Regions from separate parts of the Paenibacillus sp. SAF-068 genome, predicted to be linked through region 1. Evidence: riboswitches for the same ligand, from Rfam matches in the RefSeq annotation. Region 1 holds a riboswitch; the other holds the start of a gene.
What was found. Region 1 has a riboswitch for FMN ahead of ribD (bifunctional diaminohydroxyphosphoribosylaminopyrimidine deaminase/5-amino-6-(5-phosphoribosylamino)uracil reductase RibD). Riboswitches for the same ligand answer to the same signal wherever they lie in the genome.

Region 1 (3,418 bases):
ATATATGGCTGCTTCTATCGTGTCCAAAATAGATTGTTCTGACATTGTCCCACCTCCAGTTTATTTCTGTTCTCTATTTATGCAAATCCGTGATTGGCGAGAAAATCTTCACTGATACTGCGCGGCTTGCCAGCATCAGTCTCTCGATGTCCTCTCCCATACTGGAGCAGATGATCCACATATTTGCCCAAAATATCGCATTCGATATTAATGGTATCCCCTGTCTTTTTCACATTTAGTACAGTTTCACCAATGGTATGCGGGATAATGGAAACCGTGAATGCGGTATCCGTTGTATGGACAACGGTCAAGCTAATGCCATCCAGTGTAACCGATCCTTTGGGGATCAGGTATTTGAACAACTGGTGATCATCAGGCTTGATCTCAAACACAATCGCGTTCTGATCACGTGTTATACTGCCAATCACTCCAGTACCATCGACATGGCCCTGAACGATATGTCCGCCAAAACGGCCACCGGATTGCATGGCTCGCTCCAAATTGACTTTGCTGCCAGATTGCAGCTGACTGAGATTGGTATGGCGATAGGTTTCAGGCATGACGTCGGCGGTAAAACCTCCACCTTCCAGCGTTGTCGCAGTGAGACATACTCCGTTCACTGCTACACTATCACCAATCTTCAGGTCATCCATGATGGCGGAAGCTCCGATATTCAGGACCATCGCTTCGCCTTTCCGACCAATACGCCGGATCTGACCAACTTCTTCCACCAAACCGGTAAACATGCTGCCGCCTCCCTTGTTTAATCTATTTATTCAGGCCACACCGGAATACCGCCAATGCTGATATTATCTCCAACTTGTTCGATCTCCAACTGATTCAGTTGAATCGCCTGATTCATACGTTCCACACCCTCGAAGCGGAAGCTTCCAGGTGTATCATAACCGCCTACAATCTTCGGAGCGATAAACATGAGCAGTCGGTCGACCAACCGTGCCTCCAGCATGGCTCCATTCAGAGTGCCTCCGCCTTCAAGCAAAATCGAACCAATCTCACGTTCACCCAACTTGCTAAGTCCGTTTAACAGATCCACGCGCGGTCCGGGACCACAGCGAATGATTTCAACGCCGGATGCTTCCAAACGCTCAGCAGCTTCAGGGCTGGCTTCGTCCGTTGTCAGTACCCATGTCGGAGCAAGTCCATCTTTAACCATTTTGGCACCTACAGGCAGACGTAACTTGGAATCCACCACGATACGCACCGGACTAATGCCTTCCACTTGCAAACGGGTTGTAAGCTCCGGATTATCGGCGATCACCGTGTCTACACCAACCATAATCCCCTGGTGACGATGACGGAGAGCATGCACAATCTCACGAGCGGGCTCGTTGGAGATCCACTTGCTGTCTCCGCTGCGAGTGGCGATTTTTCCATCCAAAGTCGTAGCCGTCTTCAGCGTCACAAAAGGGAGACCTGTTGTAATAAATTTAATGAATTTTTCATTCATGCGTCTTCCACGCTCACGCAATACGCCAACTTCAACTTCAATGCCTTGTTGACGAAGCATGCTTATGCCTCTGCCGGATACTTGCGGATTTGGATCTTCACAACATACCACAACACGTTTTACCTTTTCATGAATCAGGCGTTCACTACAAGGTGGCGTCTTGCCATAATGACTACAAGGCTCAAGTGTAACGTATACCGTACTGCCTTCCGCATCGCTGCCTGCCATGTTCAGTGCATGCACCTCCGCATGACCGGTCCCACGTTTTAGATGGCTCCCCAGGCCTACAATACGTCCTTCTTTCACAACTACACATCCAACGACCGGATTAATTCCCGTCTGTCCTTGTGCTCGTTCTGCCATATCCAATGCCAGTGCCATATAAAATTCATCATTGATCATTTCCAAATCCGTTCACCCCGCGGTTTAAAGTCTTGTTTATTAAAAAATCCCCATCGAACAATCAAGTTCGACGGGGATGATGAGAGACTAATGTCAACAACAGGAGTGAATTGAATACAGCACGCCAACACTTTGCCTCAAAACTTCATTTCGGGCAAGTGAAAATAGACACATACCTTAATGAACATCAATTACAGGTAAAGAGCTTCTATTGTGTGGCATATGTATGGAACTGCCGGCGTAACCGGATCTTCCCTGCACAGTACAAAAGATCACAAATCGTGACTGTGCAGCAATACTCCTGCTGAATGCAGACCTGTTGGGTCTGCACCTCTCCTTCTCCCATCCAGACTATACTGTCGGTTCTGGAATTACACCAGATCAGCCATCTGCCACAGGCAGACAGGTCACGGACTTTGCATTAAGTGCTGGACATCTGTCCTTACACTTCCTGCATCACCGCCGGTAGGGAATCGCACCCTGCCCTGAAGGATTGCTTTCGTTATTAATTGGATGTTAGCACTTTAATGCCAAAAAATCAATTGTTTTTTGTTCCTTTTTGTCACATACTAACTTTTAATAAGCTAAGATACACCAAAAACCGCATCTCACTAAGAGACACGATTTTGGTTTACACCCTTCTCAGATCCATCACCGCATTCTACATATCAGGAAAACACCAACGCACCATATGCTTCAAATCTTTGGCATTGTGAAATGGCAAGCGGTCGGGTTCTGGCAGCGGCGAACCGGGAAGCGAAACACCTCTTGCTACTCTTCTGACCCAACTTGTGGAATCGATCGCGATAGCCGAGCATTGCCAGCGTCCATTCGCTCTCGGTCGAAACGTCCCATGCAAATCGGCTTTTCCCGGCATGTCTGGAAAGACACCATCCAAATATTCGACGATGACGCGCTTGTCTTTGACTTCATGACAGTATACCGTCACCCATACGCCCTCCCGGACCCGAACAGCATACACATCTCCAGCCTGTACCTCCCCGGTGCCTGCATCAGGAGAAGCCTTGGGTACTTTTCCGCGGACACTTCTCATCTTCTCCAAAGCTCCAAGAATCGTTTCCTTTACAGGTGGGATTTCTCCAGGCTTATCCGTAAGAGATATATTGCTCAGATCAAAATCATGGAATATTTTGTTCAGGTTCTTCTCATTGATTCCGATAGAAGAGTCCCACCACGCCAGAGGCGCCTGTACTTCAACCCGCACATTGGGGCGCTGATCACGTTGTATGTAAGAAGTGAATTCCGTAATCATTCCGGGATGTTCCGGCGTATCCAGTATGCCAATTAGAGCTAACGTTTCGAGTAAGTCCCGATAGACATATTCTTTTTGTGTAGTCAAAAGACGTTCCTTCTTCAGTGCTACTGCTGCCTTGCTGTAACGTGTTTTGGGTGGTAATTCGCGAAGCACCGTTAACACTGCACGGAATACCCATCGGTCGAATTCATTGGGTAGTGGAGGCTCCTGAGCGCCAGCCAGCTCCCGAAGTGCCAGTACTTGTCCAAAGGGATCACCATCCAAAGGGGTTC
Region 2 (3,418 bases), 450 kb from region 1:
ACCTGATGCCAATGAGCATCTACAGCAATCAGTTGGATTTTCAGTTCATGATCAACAGTCGTCACCACTTTTCTCCTCACATGCCCTGCCTCCATAACGCTGTTCAACCATTGTTTTTCTATTCTTGTTAATGATGCTCCAGAAGACAAGCGGGCTCCAAGAGCCATCAATTCATTCCTGAAGTTTCTCATCGACAACTCATCTTCTGGAGATGCAGGAACAGAAGCGTGAAGTTGCCATCGATCCAGAAAATCTTGCTGCCAGCTCGCCTTCCCGAGCCTGTCCTCCGATCGATCTCCCCCACGCCAGTCATGATAATCGCTGTTTACAAAATCGGTCCAAAGTCTGTCCATATATACCTCCGTTTAGTGTAACTATCTTAATTTAATAAAGATGGTTACACGCCTTCTTTGATGTGTTATATTAAGTGTAACCTCATTGATTAGTTTTAGCTAGTTACATCAAAAATTACATTCTACGCAAGGAGGAATAGGCAATGACGCAAACAACAGCACTAGATGTGTTACTTATTCAAAAGGATGATACTTGGGATCAATGTAATTGGATTGTACCTTTATCCAAATCGTTGGAGGGTCTTACCGCAGAACAAGCAGCCTGGATTCCACCCTCAGGTGGATTAAGCATCTGGCAGTTGGTTAACCATATGTATTATTACAATCATCGCTTATTATCTCGCATGCAGGGTAAAGAGCCTACCCTTCCCGCTGTAGACTCCAATGAATACACGTTTGGCAATCCTGGAGATGCAACGGACACAGCCGGATGGAATACACTGCTACAGGGTACAACTCGATTAGCGCAACAGTTACGAGATCAATTGGCTGCACTTCAAGAGTCAGATCTTGAAGCCGCATATATGGACTCCGAATCGAAATGGGCAGACCAACTTGCCCGCTGGATACTTCACGATGCCTATCACGCAGGACAGATCGTACTGCTTCGCAGACAGCAAGGAAGCTGGAATATCATTTTCTAAAAAAATGCTTGAACTGCTAGCGCTTACAGGAATAAGATGAACTTATTAATGTTACAGCTTGTTCAACCCACTATATAATTGAATAGGATCTTCGGGGTAGGGTGCAATTCCCAACCGGCGGTGATGTTCTTCGGAACCAGCCCGCGACTCGCTATTATTTGTTCTTACGAAGGACATCTAGCGACTGACTTGGTGTGAATCCAAGGCCGACGGTACAGTCCGGATGAGAGAAGATCAACACATTGACATGCCGTTCATGGGAAGGCCTCTTTCCTGACGCATGTCCTTGGATGAGCCCCCGTTTATTTGGTATATACCGAAACGGGGGCTTTTGTCGATTTTGCCAACTGAAGATTCCGTGTTCTGACGAAGGAGTCCTGAATATGGAAAAGACATCAGCAGCATCACCTGTTTATCGCAAGGAACGAAGTAATACCGGATTCTGGCTTGTTGTTCTCGGCGCCGCCTTATGGGGTGTTGATCCACTCTTCCGCATTATTTTGCTAAATACGATGACATCCACACAGATTGTACTGGTGGAACATATCATCGTGAGTCTGATCGCCATTCCCGTGCTGTGGAAATTCCGGGCTGATCTGAAAAATCTGCGTGCTCGCCACTGGATTGCGGTGATCTTTATCTCATGGGGAGGATCAGCACTCGCAACAGTATTGTTCACCATGGCACTTACACATAACGATCCGAATACGGTGCTTTTATTGCAAAAAATGCAACCCCTCTTCGCGATCGTACTGGCTAAGCTGTTACTGAAAGAAACGTTGCCACGTCGCTTCGGCGGACTGTTCTTCATTGCCTTATTAGGTACGTACCTGCTTACATTCGGCTTTACATTGCCGCTGGGTAACTGGGACAACTGGATTCATGCTGGAAGCTTGTTATCTCTTGGGGCTGCTGCCTTATGGGGAGGTTCAACCGTTATGGGACGATTGATGCTGGGACAGGCGCGTTACGAAACGGTCACCTCCCTTCGCTTCGTCGTTGCGCTTCCACTCCTGATCTTTATGACATGGAATGAAGGTGCGGCATGGACACTCCCATCCGGAACTGGAGAACAGGCTGCTGTCATCCTCAACATTCTCGGTCAGGCGTTGTTACCAGGTCTGCTAAGTCTTCTGTTGTACTACAAAGGTCTATCCTCAACCAAAGCGTCTGTTGCAACACTCGCGGAACTGAGCTTCCCGATGGCAGGTGTGTTGGTGAACTGGATTGCTTTCCGTACGCTGATTACATGGGAGCAGCTGCTCGGTTTCATCTTAATCTGGGTTGCCCTCTTTGCCATTTCCAAACAGCAAGAAAGATCATCCACTGCGGCCGATGCGGCACCTAAACTGCGAACAGAGTAAGAATATATTTGACCATCACGTATAAAGCAATAATTCAATATAAAAATAAAACCATTGCACATCAAATTAGATGAGCAGTGGTTTTTTCACTTCCATTACTCGATATTCATTGATCTGTTTTGTCTTTTGCCTAATCCGGTGGTACGATGACATATGGAATAAACAGAAGAATTATACTCAGAGAGGAACGATCATTCATGTCTTCATTCTCATATACCTCCTACGACGCCGTAGGTTTGGCTGAACTGGTTCGCTCCCGGGAAGTTTCCCCGGTTGAATTACTGGAAGCGGCATTTGCACGCCTTGAAGAAGTGAATCCGCAACTTAATGCGGTTATTCGTACATATGAAAATCGCGCACGGGAGGAAGCAACCTTGGTTCGCCCTGGAGAACAACCTTTTGCCGGTGTGCCCCTGCTCCTGAAAGATATTTCGCAATCCTTGGAAGGTGAATTTCTCACTTCAGGCTCCCGTCTGTTCAGCGAGCATCGGGCAATACGCAATTCCAATTTTGTCACTCGACTCCGGGATGCGGGTTTTATCATCATGGGACATACGAATACGCCCGAGTTTGGATTGAAAAATATCACCGAGCCTCGCCTCCATGGTCCAAGTCGCAACCCCTGGAATATCAATCACTCGCCAGGCGGATCAAGCGGTGGTGCCGCTGCGGCTGTTGCTTCGGGTATTGTTCCTCTCGCTGGAGCTAGTGACGGAGGCGGCTCGATTCGTATTCCGGCTTCCTTTAGCGGGTTGTTTGGATTGAAGCCGACCCGCGGACGCACTCCTGTAGGACCGGGTGTTGGTCGCCAATGGCAAGGCGCATCGATTGATTTTGCTCTATCCCGCTCGGTTCGGGACAGTGCTGCATTGCTCGATACTTTGCAAGTCATACAGCCTGAAGCTGCGTTTCATGCTCCACTCTTTCCAGGGAGTTACTTGGCAGATATGAACTATCCACATCAACGCAAACTGAAAATTGCATATACAACGGATTCACCGGTGGGTACGCCTGTCAGCGCTGAAGCCAAAGAGTCTGTATTCAAGCTCGTTCGCTG

Region 2: linked by a shared signal. The riboswitch ahead of ACTHPG_RS11745 (DMT family transporter) and the one ahead of ribD (bifunctional diaminohydroxyphosphoribosylaminopyrimidine deaminase/5-amino-6-(5-phosphoribosylamino)uracil reductase RibD) in region 1 are both predicted to bind FMN.

The regions. Positions count from the first base shown of each region.
Region 1 is NZ_JBQCJX010000001.1:3,188,239-3,191,656, forward strand. Features, by position in the region: gene ACTHPG_RS13835 (bifunctional 3,4-dihydroxy-2-butanone-4-phosphate synthase/GTP cyclohydrolase II) at 1-45, opposite strand, end outside; gene ribE (riboflavin synthase) at 78-746, opposite strand; gene ribD (bifunctional diaminohydroxyphosphoribosylaminopyrimidine deaminase/5-amino-6-(5-phosphoribosylamino)uracil reductase RibD) at 773-1,876, opposite strand; FMN riboswitch at 2,201-2,367, opposite strand; gene ACTHPG_RS13850 (hypothetical protein) at 2,532-3,418, opposite strand, start outside.
Region 2 is NZ_JBQCJX010000001.1:2,733,446-2,736,863, forward strand. Features, by position in the region: gene ACTHPG_RS11735 (CGNR zinc finger domain-containing protein) at 1-353, opposite strand, end outside; gene ACTHPG_RS11740 (DinB family protein) at 497-997, shown strand; FMN riboswitch at 1,081-1,236, shown strand; gene ACTHPG_RS11745 (DMT family transporter) at 1,381-2,361, shown strand; gene ACTHPG_RS11750 (amidase) at 2,559-3,418, shown strand, end outside.